Regions from separate parts of the Paenibacillus sp. S02 genome, predicted to be linked through region 2. Evidence: predicted binding sites of a transcription regulator. Region 2 holds the regulator's gene; the other holds the start of a gene.
The links. The regulator Rex, encoded in region 2, represses fermentation and respiration genes when NADH is low (regulators of the CRP and FNR family bind a similar motif). The targets are predictions, from matches to a motif close to TTGTGAAATATTTCACAA.

Region 1: the regulator Rex is predicted to act here: its motif matches at 5,906-5,923, upstream of KAI36_RS01055 (phosphoketolase family protein).

What each region holds. Positions count from the first base shown of each region.
Region 1 covers NZ_CP073682.1:228,415-237,021, forward strand. The annotation lists gene KAI36_RS01020 (ring-cleaving dioxygenase) at 1-278, shown strand, start outside; gene KAI36_RS01025 (winged helix-turn-helix transcriptional regulator) at 516-863, opposite strand; gene KAI36_RS01030 (NAD(P)H-dependent oxidoreductase) at 1,039-1,686, shown strand; gene KAI36_RS01035 (tautomerase family protein) at 1,983-2,456, opposite strand; gene KAI36_RS01040 (PadR family transcriptional regulator) at 2,741-3,298, shown strand; gene KAI36_RS01045 (glycosyltransferase family 2 protein) at 3,521-4,672, opposite strand; gene KAI36_RS01050 (GntR family transcriptional regulator) at 5,025-5,747, shown strand; gene KAI36_RS01055 (phosphoketolase family protein) at 6,042-8,426, shown strand.
Region 2 covers NZ_CP073682.1:3,452,444-3,461,050, reverse strand. The annotation lists gene panB (3-methyl-2-oxobutanoate hydroxymethyltransferase) at 1-795, shown strand, start outside; gene panC (pantoate--beta-alanine ligase) at 792-1,730, shown strand; gene panD (aspartate 1-decarboxylase) at 1,723-2,106, shown strand; gene KAI36_RS15230 (tetratricopeptide repeat protein) at 2,189-2,821, shown strand; gene dinG (ATP-dependent DNA helicase DinG) at 2,978-5,845, shown strand; gene KAI36_RS15220 (redox-sensing transcriptional repressor Rex) at 5,890-6,543, shown strand; gene KAI36_RS15215 (amidohydrolase) at 6,530-7,831, shown strand; gene KAI36_RS15210 (cell wall elongation regulator TseB-like domain-containing protein) at 7,869-8,393, shown strand.

The DNA.
Region 1 (8,607 bases), 2.8 Mb from region 2:
TCGAACAACATGAAGAATGGAGAAGCGCAGTCCAGCATTATGGCTATCAGCCGACTCCAATCATAGACCGCCAATATTTTAATGCGATATATTTCAGAGAAGCGGGCGGCATACTATTTGAAATTGCTACAGATCCACCGGGATTTGCTAATAATGAACCTGCTGAATCTTTGGGGCAGAAATTAATGCTGCCAGAGTGGTATGAACCGCAGCGGGCTCAAATTGAGGCGAATCTGCATCCTATTGAAGTGAGAACATTAACTAGAAAACAACAGTAAACGAAACGGCAGCTGTTTTGCCCCCAGAGGAAAAGGTGAAGCCATGTTGATGGGAACTGCCAGGTTTAGAAAAACGGTACATGACTGAATATAAACATGACAAGATGAATATCAACAGGATTAAACCCACTTTGACAAAATTGGTCATAGTGGGTTTTCATTATGCACTTGGTATGGACTTATAACATAGGGATGAAAGTCTGATCACGCTAGGCAGGGGGGATGTATATTTAATCGCTATTTTTCAACGCATCTAATTTTCGAGTGCTCCAGATGAACCTCTCCCCAATCATACATACTGCGCAATATGGGGACGAAATTTGCTCCGTGAGCTGTTAGCGAGTATTCAACCCGGGGAGGGATTTCTCTGAATATTTCGCGATGCACAAATCCGTCTTCTTCTAATTCTCTTAGCTGCTTGGTTAACATCGCTTGTGTGGTATCAGGAAAGGCGCGTTTAATTTCACCAAATCTTCGGGTACCACGGGACAGAAACCATAAAATCACTATTTTCCATTTTCCGCCAATGATTTTCTGAACCTTTGTTAAGGGGCAATCTGTAAAATAATTCGGATTTTCACTCATTTGTTCCATCTCCTCATCGTTTGTATTCCAGAAAGTCCTATGAAATCAATTAGTATGATTTTTGATAGTATATACTATAAATATGCCTACTTGTTGTTTAGATACCATTGGCTTAACATTACATTAGCATTAAAGCTTTGACAAGCCATATGAAAATATTCTGGGGGCGAAGAAGATGAACATTAATATTCTATATGGTCACCCTTATGCTAAGAGCTTTAACAAAGCGATTTTGGAGCAGGTGATCGCTCATTTAAACGTACGAGGGGCGAATGTTAAGGTAAAAGACTTAATTCAAATGTCATTTAATCCGACGGCAGGCTTAAAGGATTTAGAGGCTAAGGTCACTAACGTATTGCCAGAGGAGATAGTAAAAGAACAGGAGGATTTATTGTGGGCAGATGCCTTGATTATTATTTCACCGGTATGGTGGGGTGGATTTCCCGCTGTTATTAAAGGATATATAGATAGAGTGTTCACAACAGGACTCGTACGTTCTTCTGATGGTGTATATGGGCTTGGGGGCAAGAGAGCCTACTCGATTTTTACAACAGGATCTTCAGAAGACTATATTCGTATATCACGTCAGAAAGATATGCTCTACGCGGCGAACGATAATTTGTTTGGGTTCGCCAAGTTTTCGGATGCTGAGATTAAGCTTCTTTACTCGGTGCCGCGTGTAACCTTGGAGGAACGAAAAGCAATGCTGCTGGATATCAATCGATTTGTCGATCGTATTTTTGATATGAGACCGGGAGAGGGAGGCAGTACGAGGGGTAGCCTTTCTCTTCAAGCTTTGGAGCATGATTTGGCTAGCCATTAAGAATACGTAAACTGGAGAACGTTTCTTTGGAAAAATGAAGAACACCCTTATGGGTGTTCTTTCGTTTGGACATATGGACATATTACACTGTGCTAAGTTATAAGCTTGTTACTGCTAAAGATATAACCTTTTGGATGGTTCTCTTACTGAATACCGCAGACGGTTTAAGACGTCAGTTGCCGGTTTGTAAATTGCCTTAGCCACCACGTCAGGAGATTTCCCGGTGTTTCCCGTATCCTCTAGTCGACAAGATATGAATGCTCCTCCAATCTTTAGAAATGACCAAATTCCACGCATTACCGTGTAATATTTTGCTTGATAGCCTTCATTTTCTCCTCAGTAAAGACTCCTGAATCCAGCAGGTCTAGAATGGAGAGCACGCTGCCGCGAGAACCCCAGCTGCCTTCTTCAATGACCTGGAAGGATACCCACCAAGTTGGGGATGGTTCCGGTACACCAAGTACTTTAGTCAAACTGCCAAGAATATTCTCAAGCACTTTTTTGCGAACGTCGTTAGGCCAGTCACCATCCATCACCAGAACATTGACAGTAATTACATCACGTTCTGGCTGATCCGACAGCAATTGCCCGCCAATTGCCATGTAATCTATTGGACGTTCGGTGAAATGGACCTGAAACCCTTCTCTTGCTGGCGGACAATATTGACCTACCTCTGGAACGAGAACTGCATCCGTCAAACCTTCTGCCAAAAGACGGCGCTGTTCAAGCGTTATGCGGCCTGCGGGATAATTTACACTGATCATGGTCATGGTCTGATATCTCCTTATTAAGATTTAACCAAGCGATGTCTTGGAATTCTTTATGATATCTGTATCCAAGGCTTCAGCTTGGCAAGCTCATTGGTATTTTGTTGATATCGTTAATATAGAACGGTTATAAACCCCTGTCAACACTAATTATTATAATAATATATATTTAAATAATATATAGAGAGATGTGAAGCTAGTTTAAATGGGCTATAATTATGTCTAGTCTAATGAAAGCATGACATACTACGGAGATTTGCTAGAGGTAACAGGAGGCATAATATATAATGGCGAGACAGTCAGGAAAAACCAATACAATGTTTGCGGTATTAGGCATTCTGAGTCTGGGTCCTCATACCGGTTATGATATAAAGCAACATATGGAGCAAAGCACTAGTTACTTTTGGAATGAGAACTATGGTCAGATCTATCCCAGCCTGGCAGAGCTACTGGATCGAAAAGATATTGCAGTCGAGGTTATTCGACAGAAAGGAAAGCCTGACAAGAAACTCTACAGCATTACCGATCAGGGAAGGCAGACGTTGTCAGACTGGCTTTCTCAGCCCATGGAGCATGTGGTGATGCTTAAAAAAAATGAGCTGCTGTTGAGGGTGTTTTTTGGCGGGAATTCTTCGCCTGAAATGATTATAAAGCACATACAGGAGTACAAAGAAAAGCTAGTGGAAAGCTTGCATATTTTTGAAGAACTTGAACGTTGGCTTATCAACGTAGAGCATAAAGACCATAATCACAAATATTGGATGATCACAATGAGCTATGGTAAGAGTCAGTTTAGCAGTTTAATTAGCTGGTGCGATGATAGCATTAAAATATTGAGTTCTTAGCAGTTGGTAAAATTCATATGTAATGAATAATCAGAAAGCATGCTGGACTATCAGAGGAATAGTAAACTAGTAACGACAATTCTTGTCGTTATCTCCTGACATGGCGACTCCTCCTCCATAAAGCTGCTTGCCAAGTTGGGCTCGCACCTTTATGGAGGAGTTTTTTTATCCCGTAAGGAGGATGCAATACACACGATTTTGTACGCTGTAAATGAGTAACTATTATTCCACCAGCTTTTCAGACTTCACCAGCATTTCTCGTAACACGTGAGCGACTCGACTTTTCCGGTTCGCTGCTTTCTTTTTTATCAAGTGTAATGATTTTTTGTATGCATGAGTATGGCTTTGATCGTAGAACTGTTTGGCTGCAATGCGTAGTGTTCTTCTTAATAACAGTGCTGATGAGCGTGTTAACCTAGAGCGGAATCCCCTGCGCAATACCCGCAACGTATTTTTGTAGGTCTCAAAATCCTCGGATGGAGGGATAAGGGCAAATAAATTTAACGAGGAGTCATTGAATCCGTAAGTTTCATACATGATTCTCAGATTTTCTGTATTTAAAACGTTACCTCTAAGATAGGTTGGATGTTCCTGATGATATCCGACCACCTCTTTGATGCAATAAAAAGGGATCTTCAAGCGATGCAGTCTATAGCCAAGGTCCCAGTCTTCGAGTCCATACAGCACAAACCGTTCATTAAAACCTCCAATACGAATCAAGTGACTGCGTCTGATGGCTACACAACGAGTAACCAGCAGCATCCAGGGAGCGACATCCGTTGTGGCAAATTGTTTCTGCGTATTGGGGGGGACTCTTGTGGGACTAACTACTTTAGACAGTGCACCCGTTTGGTGAAGGATATCTTCTGGGGTTATGATCGGAGTAATTTCGTTCGCTGCTTCATAGTCAGCATTCCATAAGTTGGACTGCGTAAGTATGTTGCGACATTGTTCTTTTTCTTCAGGAGAAAAGTCAGGGTAATAATGGGTAAAAGCATCGTCCCATGAGTGAGGAATGCCTGAGAGCACGGACTTGGGATATTTACGGTGATAACGGCTCACGATCCTAATGAATTCCGGTAATACTACAAAGTCAGCGTCGCAGAAGATGATGTATAGCCCTTTTGCACGGCGCAGTCCCAAATTTCGAACGGCAGATCGACCGCGTTGTTCCTGATGTGACACATAGATAAGAGGATAGGATGCTTTGAAGCCTTCGACCATTTCTTTCGTTCCGTCTGTAGAACCGTCATCAGCTACAATTACTTCGAATAGTTGCTTTGGATAGGTTTGTGTCTCAAATGAAGCGAGTGTTAGCAACAATTGCTGGGCTCGATTATAGGTTGGAATGATGACGCTGTAGCGGATAGCCAATATGATCTCCCCCCCACCATTCTTATTAGAAAACGTTTGAACAAGATAAATAATAACAATGTATTCAAGGATTTTAGCCTGGTCTAGTCAAACATCCCTCAAGGTTCGAAACAGGCTTGGTCTTATTACTGATGCTAAGGTGGGGGTTCTGTAATTTCTGCTGTTTTGCGGGTACGTTCAGTGGTGTTATATATGTGTAATCATGGTATTATGCATAGAGATGTAAAGTAAAAGCGACGGCGCTTCCTATCCGCTGAAAGCCCGCTCAGCCAACAGAAACAAACATGAGATGAAATGGGCAAGTTATGGTAAACTATATAGAGTTATAGAAGACCTGAAAGAGGAGTACTATATGACACAATTTGTCTATAAGCAAATTATTGACGATCTCAAGATGAAAATCTTTGCGGGAAAGTTTGCAGATATGAGATTGCCAGATGAACGTAGTCTTAGTGAGACTTACCAGGTTAGTCGTAGTTCAATTAAACGTGCTCTGACTAAAATGGAGAATGTCGGAATTATTTTCAAAAAACAAGGTTCCGGGACATTTATAAATCCATTATACATAAGAAATGAATCTATCTTTAACTACGAAGGCTCTAATCTAGGGGTCACTGATAATTTTCAAATGCATGGTAAAAAGCCAAAAATCAAAGTATTGAGTTTTGAGGTCATTCCGCCAACAGAAGAATTACAGCGCGATTTGTTCTTGGAGACTCATGATTTTGTATACAAAATTGTCCGCTTACGTCTGTTTGATGATGATCCTTTTATGATTGAAACAGGCTATATCCCCATTAAAATTGTCCAAAATTTAAATCAGACAATTATCGAGGGGTCCATTTTTAATTATTTGGAAGACTCGCGGAACTTGGCCGTCACCAAATCTTTTTTATCCATTTTTGCAGAACCGTCTCAAGAGAATGATCAAAAGCTACTACATTTAAATGAAAATGAGCCTGTAGGTATTATGGAAGGTGTCTTCTTTTTAGATAACGGTACGCCATTTGAGTTTTCTCATATGCGATTTCATTACAAATATTTGAAATTTAATACCTTTGTATCGGTTCACTAATGATAAGACTGGAGAATTCTCCGGTCTTTTTTTTATGGTTTTGAAAAAAGGATTGGAGCCTGCGATTGCCTCGTTTATTACAAATTTTATTGGTTTATACTTCTATATATTTTAATGTAAGAGCTTTTTTACTGTCTTTTTAATTTATATTTCATAGTATGTTCAAAATTTCACAAAATTGGACCGTATCACTTGTGAAAAAGGTTGAATTTAATTGGCGTAGCGTTATGATGTACATGTAGATGAAATTTTCGGAAATAAATTACAAACAAAACTACTTAGGGAGTGGACACAATGTCATTATCACCCGTGTTAGCAGATTATTCATCTAAAACATATTTGGAAAAACTTGATGCATATTGGCGTGCAACGAACTACATTTCGGTAGGTCAGCTTTATTTAAAAGATAATCCTTTGTTGAGAGAGCCTTTAAAAGATTCAGATGTGAAGGTTAAGCCTATTGGACACTGGGGCACAATTCCGGGTCAAAACTTTATTTATGCACATCTAAATCGTGTTATTAATAAATATGATTTGAGCATGCTTTATATTGAAGGTCCTGGTCACGGCGGCCAGGTTATGGTTTCAAATTCTTATCTGGATGGAAGCTACACTGAAATCTATCCGCAAATTACGCAAGATATCCCAGGTATGAAGAAATTGTTCAAACAATTCTCTTTCCCTGGCGGTATTGCTTCACATGCTGCTCCTGAAACACCTGGATCTATCCATGAAGGTGGAGAATTAGGCTACTCCCTTTCTCATGGTGTAGGTGCCATTTTGGATAATCCTGATCTGATTTCGGCTGTTGTTATTGGTGATGGCGAAGCTGAAACGGGCCCATTAGCCGCTTCGTGGTTCTCTAACAGATTTATCAATCCCATCACAGATGGTGCAGTGCTACCAATCTTGCACTTGAATGGCTTTAAGATTAGTAACCCAACGATTATGTCTCGTCAATCGAAAGAAGAATTGACCTCATACTTTAAAGGTTTGGGTTGGGAACCGTTCTTTGTTGAAGGTGAAAATCCGGATCACATGCATCCAGAAATGGCGAAAGTATTGGATACGGCCATCGAGAAGATTGAAGCTATTCAGAAGAATGCGCGTGAAAATAATGACCTTACTCGTCCGGCGTGGCCGATGATTGTATTCCGTTCACCTAAGGGCTGGACAGGTCCGAAGGAATGGGACAACGTACCGAATGAAAATTCATTCCGTGCCCATCAGGTTCCAATTCCAGTTGATCAAAAAAATATGCAACACGCACCTGCTTTGTTAGAATGGCTGAATAGCTACAGACCAGAGGAATTGTTCGACGAAAACGGTCGTTTAAACTCTGAGCTTGCTGAAATTCTGCCTACAGGCGATAAACGTATGGGAATGAACCCTGTTGCGAATGCGGGTAACCTCATTAAAGACTTGAAGTTACCGGATTTCCGTAACTATGCGCTGGATAATTCCGTACCTGGTAAAGTGATTGCGCAAGATATGTCGGTTTTAGGGAAATACGTTAAAGATGTGGTTCTCTTAAATGAAGAAAATCGTAATTTCAGAATCTTCGGACCGGATGAAACGATGTCTAACCGCTTGGCTCCTGTTTTTGAAGTAACCAAACGCCAATGGATGGACCAAATTATTGAACCTAATGATGAATTCTTATCATCCTATGGTCGCGTAATTGATTCTCAATTATCCGAACACCAAGCTGAAGGATTGCTGGAGGGTTATGTATTAACAGGTCGTCATGGTTTCTTTGCAAGTTACGAAGCCTTCCTGCGTGTGGTTGACTCGATGATCACCCAACACTTTAAGTGGCTGCGTAAAGCAACGGATCAAGGATGGCGTGCAGATATCCCATCATTGAATGTCGTAGCAACCTCAACGGTGTTCCAACAGGATCATAATGGGTATACACACCAAGATCCAGGTTTGTTAGGTCATTTGGCTGATAAAAAACCAGAATTTATTCGGGAGTATCTTCCAGCTGATGCCAATTCATTGTTGGCTGTTTTCGACACCATTTTAAACGACCGTCAAAAGATCAATTTGATTGTTTCGTCTAAACACCCACGTCCACAATGGTTTACTGCTGATGAAGCGAAAGAATTGGTGGATAAAGGGTTGAAGATTATTGACTGGGCAAGTACAGATCAAGGTGGAGAACCTGACCTTGTCATTGCTTCTGCTGGTACAGAGCCAACTATTGAAAGCTTAGCTGCGATTTCCATTTTGCATGAAAAACTGCCTGACTTGAAGATTCGGTACATCAACGTGGTAGATTTGCTGAAACTGAGAAGTCAAAAACTAGACCCGCGTGGATTATCCGACGCCGAGTTTGATCATTTTTTCACAAAAGACAAGCCAGTTGTTTTCGCTTTCCATGGTTACGAAGGTCTGATCAAAGATCTGTTCTTTGATCGTCACAATCATAACTTGCATGTACATGGTTACCGTGAGAATGGCGATATTACGACACCATTTGATATGCGTGTATTGAATCAAATGGATCGTTTTGACTTAGTGAAGGAAGCTGTTCTCAACTTACCTGACGCTGAGAAGTACACCAACATTGTGGATGAAATGGATGCTACGGTTAAGAAACATCATCAATTCATTCGCGAAGAGGGCATTGACTTGCCAGAGGTAGAGAACTGGGTATGGAAAGGCTTGAAATAAAAATACAGATACTTCAACTTTGTGTTGGACAACCAAGCAATCAAGCATGAAGTGGAATATATGATTTGGTAGTGGTACAAGTGCCTGACCCCTTGACTTCAAGTATGATTTCAATGGGGATCAGGCGCTTTTTGATTTAGCACACAGAGAACTTGGTAGGGAAGTTACGAGCTAGTGGGTA
Region 2 (8,607 bases):
GCCGAGGAGGCGGGAATTGACATGATTCTCGTAGGTGACTCGCTGGGTAACGTAGTTCTTGGTTACGATTCAACCATCCCTGTAACCTTGGATGATATCGTGTACCATTCCCGGGCAGTCGCAAGAGGCGCGGAACATACATTTATCGTAGCGGACATGCCTTTTATGACATATCACAGCAGCGTATCAGAAAGTCTTCAGGGCATCCGCCGTCTGATGCAAGAAGGACATGTGCATGCTGTTAAATTGGAGGGCGGAGCTGAAATTGCCGATGTCGTAAAAGCCACTGTTCAGGCAGGTGTGCCTGTATTGGGACATATCGGGCTTACTCCGCAATCGGTTAATCAAATTGGCGGCTATCGCATTCAAGGCAAGGACGAAGCGGACGCACGCCGGTTGATGGCGGACGCCAAGGCGCTGGAGCAGGCGGGTGCTTTTGGCATTGTACTGGAACTGGTAACTGAGGAAGTGGCAACAGCGATTTCTAAAGAGCTTTCCATTCCAACCATTGGAATTGGTGCTGGACGTGGATGTGACGGTCAGGTACTCGTTTATCACGATCTGATTCAGTACGCATCGCCTTATTTCAGCAAACGCTTTGTTAAAACCTATGCCGATGTAGGTGGCTTGATCCGCAGCAGCATTGAGCAATATGTGAGTGATGTGAAAGGGCGGGCATTTCCGGCCGCAGAGCATGTGTTCAGCGCGGATGACCGCGTTGTGGAATCCCTATATGGTAAGGCAAAAGGACAGACACAGGAACAAGCAAAGGAAAAGGTGGAATCACGATCATGATCATTGTAAGAGAAGTGGCTCAGCTGCGCAAGATTATTGCTGAACGTCGGCAGCTTGGGACAAGCGGAACAAAAAAGGTACACGGTTCTACCTCTTTACAGCAACATAAAGTCGGCTTTGTACCAACAATGGGATACCTGCATGAAGGGCATGCGAGTTTGATGCACAAGGCGCGTGAAATGGCAGATACGGTGGTGCTTAGCATTTTCGTAAATCCGATTCAATTTGGACCGAATGAAGATCTGGAAAGCTACCCCCGCGATGAAGCTCGTGATTTAGAGGTAGCACGGCGCGAGGGCGTGGATATTGTATTTTTGCCAACTGTAGCAGAAATGTATCCACAACCAACCCAAACCAAAATTCGTGTATCCGCTTTGACAGATCGTCTGTGCGGTGCCTCCCGTCCCGGCCATTTTGATGGTGTGACTACGGTGGTAGCCAAGCTTTTTAACATGATAGGTCCTGATTTGGCCTTTTTTGGAATGAAGGACGCACAGCAGGTTGCAGTGCTCCAGCAGATGGTGACTGATCTCAATATGAACGTGACTATCGTACCTTGTCCCATCGTCAGAGAGGCGGATGGTTTGGCCCTCAGCTCCCGTAATGTGTATTTAAGTGCAGAACAGCGCGAGCAGGCGTTGGTGCTGTCCCAGTCACTGCGTAAGGTGCAAGAAGTGAGCGAAGATATTGTAACAAACACAATTACGATTCGTCAGCTACATCAAATGGTGGAGTCCACGATTACTTCCTCTCCTTTAGCAGACATTGATTACATTGAAATATTAACTTTTCCCGGCCTGGAGCCCCTTCTTCCCGAGCAGCGGCTATGTGATGTTCAGGAAGACGTCATCGTAGCGCTGGCTGTGAAATTTGGCAATACCCGACTGATTGACAATATAAGAATACAGAAGGCGGAGGTGCTTTCCCATGTTTAGAACCATGATGAAATCCAAAATTCACCGCGCTACCGTTACGGAAGCTAACCTGAACTATGTGGGGAGTATCACTATAGATGAAGATCTCATGGAGACATCGGATCTGTTGGAGAATGAAAAGGTTCAAATTGTAAACAATAACAATGGAGCTCGACTGGAAACCTATGTTATCCCCGGACCGCGTGGGAGCGGAGTGATCTGTCTCAACGGTGCGGCAGCCCGTTTGGTGCAGCCTGGTGATACAGTCATTATTATTTCCTATGCTTCCATGTCGAATGAAGAGGCCAAAACATACAAACCAACAGTGGTATTTGTTGATGAACATAATAAACCAGCCCAAACGATGAACAAAGAAGTACACGCGACGATCATGTAATGAATGGGAGTGCGGATGAAACCCGTCTTTTAAGCGAAAAATGTGAGTGTATTAATCCATCTTTCATAAGGGCGGGATGCACATGTTCCAGCATGTATTCGCAGAAATGAACAGCATGTTAGATGATATCGTGAAGCATTACCCATCAGCCCAGGGCTCCCGCAGGCAGGAGCTGCTACAGCACTGGAGTCTGCTGCGGAGAATGAGTGACGGAATTATGGATGAGTGGCTGGCCTTTGAGGAAAAAATGGTTTGCTTGCGTGCGGCCGGGTTTTCCGCAGAGACCGATATGTCTGACACTGAGCTGCCTGAAAAAGAGCTGCCAGCTTTTAATCGGGGGCAAGGGTATTATCGATTACTTATGTACCCTGAGGCGATCCAACAATTTGAGCAGGTACTACAGCATTTTCCGAACAGCTGGCAGAGTCGCATGTATATGGGAATGGCCTATTTTCAACTAGATGATCCAGCAGAGGCTGTATGCCATTTTCAGAAGGTGCTGGACCTGACTGAGCAGGCAGGACTAAAGGCGGTCATCTATAATGCGCTAGGCTGTCTGTTGGCAAAGCAGGCTGACGTAGAGGAGGCGCAAAAATGTTTTGCTCTCGCACATCAGTTCGATCCTGCGTTACCCGAGCCGCTGCACAATATGGAAGCCTGTTTGTCCGGTACCGAAAAGCTTCGATACGACAGCTCCATGATGACCTGGATGTAGTTGTCAGACACCGAGTAAGACGATGCATGCCCACCTCTCAGGCGGCGTATGCATCGTCTTTTTTGGCTGTCTTAATTTCCAAACAGGCGATCTTCTGCTATGCTAATATACAGAGTTATTATTTTTGTAAGTGTCATAAGAAAGGATTAAGCCCGAATGAAATTTGCGGTATTGGATTTTGAAACGACAGGCACCCAGTCCGCGGATGACATCATTCAAGTCGGACTTGCAATTATAGATCATGATAACAGCATTTCCCGTGTTTACGGCTCTTATGTGAACCCTGGCAGATCTATTCCACCTTTTATCACTGGATTGACCGGAATTACAGACGATGACGTCAAGGATGCTCCTGCACTTGAAGAAATGATGATGGAGCTCGTGCCTATGCTGGACGATGTTGTGCTGGTCGGTCATAATGTGGCGTTTGATTTTAATTTTTTGCAAAACGCTCTGGATCGGTGCGGCTACTTGCCGTTTAGCGGAAGAATCTTGGATACAATGGATTTTCTGAAAATTATGTTTCCATCGCTATCTTCGTATCAGTTAGGTTTTGTGTCTTCTGAGTTCGGGCTGGCGCATGATCGCCCTCACCAAGCAGACAGCGACGCGTTGGCTACGGCTGAGGTGTTTTTAAAGTGTCTGGGTGAGCTTCAAGCATTACCTCTGATAACGATACAGCGGCTTAGCGATTTGTTTGCAGAGGAAGACAGTGACCTTGGATGGTTTCTTGATGGGGTGCGTGAAGAGAAAGAGCTTGATCCTATTCAGGATTTGGAGGGACATCAGTTTTTTCGTCAGCTTGCGCTAAAAGTGGAAGATTGGACGGAGCTAGCTGCACCGCGTAGAGAAGATGACCCGAATCCACTTTCAGGTGTTTCCTTTGAGGAGTACATGGATGATGTGCGGGACAATTTGCGTTCATCCTTGAGCCAATATGAGGAGCGCGAGGCGCAGATACAGATGATTGAGGGTGTAAATCAGGCACTGAGTGAAGACAAGCATCTGCTGATCGAAGCAGGTACAGGAACAGGAAAGTCCCTCGGTTATTTGCTCCCATCGCTGTATCACAGTGTAAAAAAAGGACAGCGCGTTATGGTAAGTACACATACGATCAACCTGCAGGAGCAATTACGCGAGCGCGACATTCCTATGCTGACCAAGGTGATTTCGTTTCCGTTCCGGGCTGCTATTTTCAAGGGTCGGGGACATTATTTGTGTCTGCGTAAGTTTGAACATAAAATAAACAGAAGAGACTTCGCGACACCGAAGGAAGATTTAATTACAGCGGCTCAAATGATCGTCTGGTTGACGCTAACAGAAACCGGTGATGATGAAGAACTGAATTTGAGCAACCGTGGAGGGGATTTCTGGGAAACGGTGGCGAGTGATTCAGAGTCCTGTCTTGGTCGTTCTTGCCCATGGTTCCGCAAATGCTATTATCATCGTGCACGCCATGAAGCAGGAATAGCGGATGTCGTTATTACGAATCACTCTAAGTTGTTCACAGACGTCAAAGCCAGTCACCAGTTGTTGCCGAGCTATGAACATCTGGTGATTGATGAAGCCCATCACCTGGAGGAAGTAGCTGGTAAGCACCTAGGTATGCATATGAAATATTTCACACTCGTGCATACACTGACGCGACTGTTCAAAGACAGCAAGAATGGACAACTGCCTTCACTTCGTCAACAGTTGGCAAAATCGGGGCACGAGAAGTCGGCGGATTGGGCCTCAACCATCGACCAGATGTATCCGCTCGTGTTAGAGGTTAAGGAAACTTGGGACCTGCTAAGCGACAAGCTGTTTGGCATGTTGCCAGAGCGAAGCGATGCGACACCGGGTGAAACAGGACAGTTTTCTTCCCGTCTCAAACCTTCAGCCAAGCCTGCAAAGTGGGATCAGGCGGGGGCTTTGGAAAATCAGCTATATGTAACGATGAGTGAAATTTTGCGCAAGGGCGACAAGCTGATGCTGGACGTCAAGGAAGAACATGACGATTATGCGGCGGATAGCCTTATTACAGATATCACGGGTCTGCTCAAGGATTTGGCGGGGATCCGAGAAAATTTGCGCTTTTTTATCCGACTCGATGATGAAACAACCGTATACTGGCTCGAAGCGAGTGGGCAATTCCGTAGTAAATCATTGCAATTTTATGCGGTGCCCGTCGATGTGAGCCGCCAGTTGAAAGAAATGTTTTTTGACAAAAAAAGAAGCATTATTCTGACGTCTGCTACCTTATCGGTAGATAAGTCGTTTCAGTACATGATCGATCAGCTCGGCTTACAGGAGGCTGCAGATCAAGAGCGGCTGATGACTTCGCAGCTCCCGTCACCCTTTAATTACAGGGATCAGGTGTTGCTGGTCATTCCACGGGATTTCCCAAGCGTGAAGGGCAGTGTAGGAGATGCACACTTTGTAGATATGCTCGTTAGTTCTCTAGGAGCGACTGCTCAGGCGACGCGGGGGAGAATGCTCGTTCTGTTTACTTCCTATCGGATGCTCCGGCAAGTGTATGAGCCGCTCAAAGAGGCCTTAGCATCCAGCGAAATTACTGTGCTGGGACAAGGTGTGGACAGTGGCAGTCGCAGCAAGCTAACCCGCCGTTTTCAGGAAGCCAAAGCTTCTGTATTGCTGGGAACCAGCAGCTTCTGGGAGGGCGTCGATATTCCGGGGAAGGCTCTGACTTGTTTGGCCATTGTTCGCTTGCCGTTTCAACCGCCGAACCACCCGTTGCTGGAGGCAAAAAGCGAGCTGCTTCAGCAGCAGAAGAAGAATCCATTTATGAAGCTGTCTGTACCACAAGCGGTCATACGCTTCAAACAGGGATTTGGTCGGTTGGTACGTACAGCGAGCGACCATGGGGTCGTTATCGTTTACGATACGCGTGTGATCGAATCCTATTACGGAAAGCACTTTTTGTACTCGTTACCGGGACCAAAAATGGAGCATATGCCATCGGAGCAAATGGTGCCCCGCATCGCCGAATGGCTCCAATCCGCCCCGGAGACAGAGGCATAACGGACGGACACTAAGTATGTTCGTTACAATTAGGGGGAGCAAGTATGAAATCAGATAAAATTTCAGAGGCTGTCGTACGGAGGTTACCCGTATATTTACGTTATCTGAATGCACTTCACAAACGGGAGGTGGCTACGGTCTCTTCTCAAGAGTTGGGACAGAGGCTAGATTTGAACCCGGCCCAAATCCGTAAAGATCTCGCCTATTTTGGAGATTTTGGTCGGAAGGGTATCGGTTATGATGTTTCTTATCTAATCGAGAAAATACGCCATATCCTGAAAATCGACCAGCAAATTAATGTCGTATTGGTCGGTGCGGGTAATCTGGGGCAAGCCCTTTCGAATTATAACGCTTATTTAAAAGACAATATGAAGATTGTAGCAGTATTTGATGCGTTTCCGGATAAGGTAGGGACCAAGATCAATACATTGGTCGTTCAACCGATGGATGAACTGGAAGCGACTGTGAAAGAAAAAAACATTCGAATCGGGATTATTACTGTACCTGATTTTGAAGCACAGCACGTGGCTGACAGGCTTATTGAGAGCGGAATTGGAGCGATCCTGAACTTTGCACCGACTACTCTCAAGGCACCGGCCAACATTCGGATTCATGCCACAGACTTTACAACTGATTTGCTTAGCCTCGCTTATTATTTGGAGGACGGAAAGGAAGAAACACAATATGACAGTGAATAAATGGATGATTAAAAACGGCTCTTTTGCCGTAAATGGATCAGAAGCTGGGGTAGTCCATGGTTTTATGATTGTGGAGGATAGCCGTATTACTTATATTGGCGAAACTTTGCCTGCGGGTGAGGAAGAGACGGAAGCGATCGATGGTAAGGGGCTATTGTTTTTACCTGGTCTGATTAATACTCATGGTCATGCGGCGATGTCTCTGCTGCGTGGGCATGGAGATGACTTGGCACTTCAAGTATGGCTTCAGGAGAAAATGTGGCCTATGGAAGCCAAGTTTACATCTACGGACGTATACTGGGGTACGTCCTTGTCTGTGCTGGAAATGCTGAAAGGTGGAACAACGACCTTCCTGGATATGTACGATCATATGGATCAGGTGGCTCGTGTAGCTGAAGAGTCAGGTATTCGTGCAAGTCTGATGCGTGGAGCAATTGGACTATGCTCGGAAGAAGAACAGCGAATCAAGCTGGCTGAGGCCGTGACTTTTGCGCGTAACTGGCATGGTAAAGCAGACGGGCGTATTACAACGATGATGTCTCCGCACGCGCCATACACATGTCCACCTGCGTTTATTGAAAAATTCGTACAAGCTGCGCATGATCTGGACTTGCCACTGCATACGCACATGTCTGAGACGATCGCCGAAGTGGAGCAAAACGTACGCGACTACGGTTTGCGTCCAGTTGCACACTTGGATAAGCTTGGCTTTTTCTCCCGTCCTTCGCTTGTTGCCCATGGCGTTCATTTGAACGACGAAGAAATAGCTTTACTGGCTGAACGTGGTGTAGCGGTTTCGCATAATCCTGGTAGCAACTTGAAGCTGGCAAGTGGTGTGGCCAGAGTGCCTGAATTGCTGCGTGCAGGGGTTACTGTTTCTCTCGGAACGGATGGTCCTGCCAGCAATAATAACCTGGATATGTTCGAGGAAATGCGTCTGGCGGCACTTATTCACAAGGGTGTATCCGGTGACCCTACGGCAGTTCCTGCAAGTGAAGCGCTGCGTCTGGCAACAGAATATGGTGCAAAGTCGATTGGTTTAAAAGAAGTAGGAGCGTTGGCAGCGGGCAACAAGGCTGACTTTATCGCGTTGGATCTGAATCAGGCACATTTCTTGCCGCGTACAGATCTTATTTCCCATGCGGTATACTCTGCAAGCGCCAAAGACGTGGCTCACGTATGGGTAGACGGTCGTCAGGTTGTGAAAAACGGCGAATGCCTGACTATGGACGAGGAACGTATCAAACATGAGGCACAAGCCGCCTTTGAAGGGCTGCTGTCGCGCTAATTCAGGTGTCACATCCCCTTAGAGAGGAAGCACGGGTTTGAAAAATAAGAAAAAGTGGATAGCGGTCGCCATTTTGGCCGTGATACTGATCCTGATCAGCATTTTCTGGTATTATTCCTATGTTACTCAAGACCAGGTGGCTGAGGAAAATGCCGCTATCATTAAGGCCAAGCAATCAGGTGGTCTGGTTAGCACGACTCAAACATGGAAGTCTGTGTGGGATCAGGTATATTGGGTGGTTCAAGGGAAAAATGCACAGAATGAAAATATAATGGTGTGGGTTCCTTTTCAAAAAGTGGAGGGACAACCTAACGTACCTGCGGCAGATAATAGCGGTGTTCATACCGAGTTGCTGAAGAACGGAGTCGATGAGCAAAAAATGACGGCAATAATTCAGCAGCAGCTTCCAGGTGCAAAAATTGTAAGGCTTCAGCCGAGTGTGTTCAATGGCGAATATGTGTGGCAGTTGTTTTACGATGATGGAAGTCATCATTACTACACCTTTTATCGTTTCTCAGATGGGGTAGCGACGGGTGTGAAATATACTTTGCCCAATAACTGAGCCTGGTGTGAGGATTGGCAAATGTGGAATGAATGACTAGTAAATGATTAAAAGCTCAAGAAAAAGACGTAAATACGACAAAATTCGTATTTACGTCTTTTAGTCTTGCTATGCCGTAAAGCTGGGCTGAAAGCCAGTGAAGCATCTTTACCTATCCATCTTCTCTCCTAGGTCAAATTCATCTTTATGGCGGGCAATAGCGAGTGGAGGATTT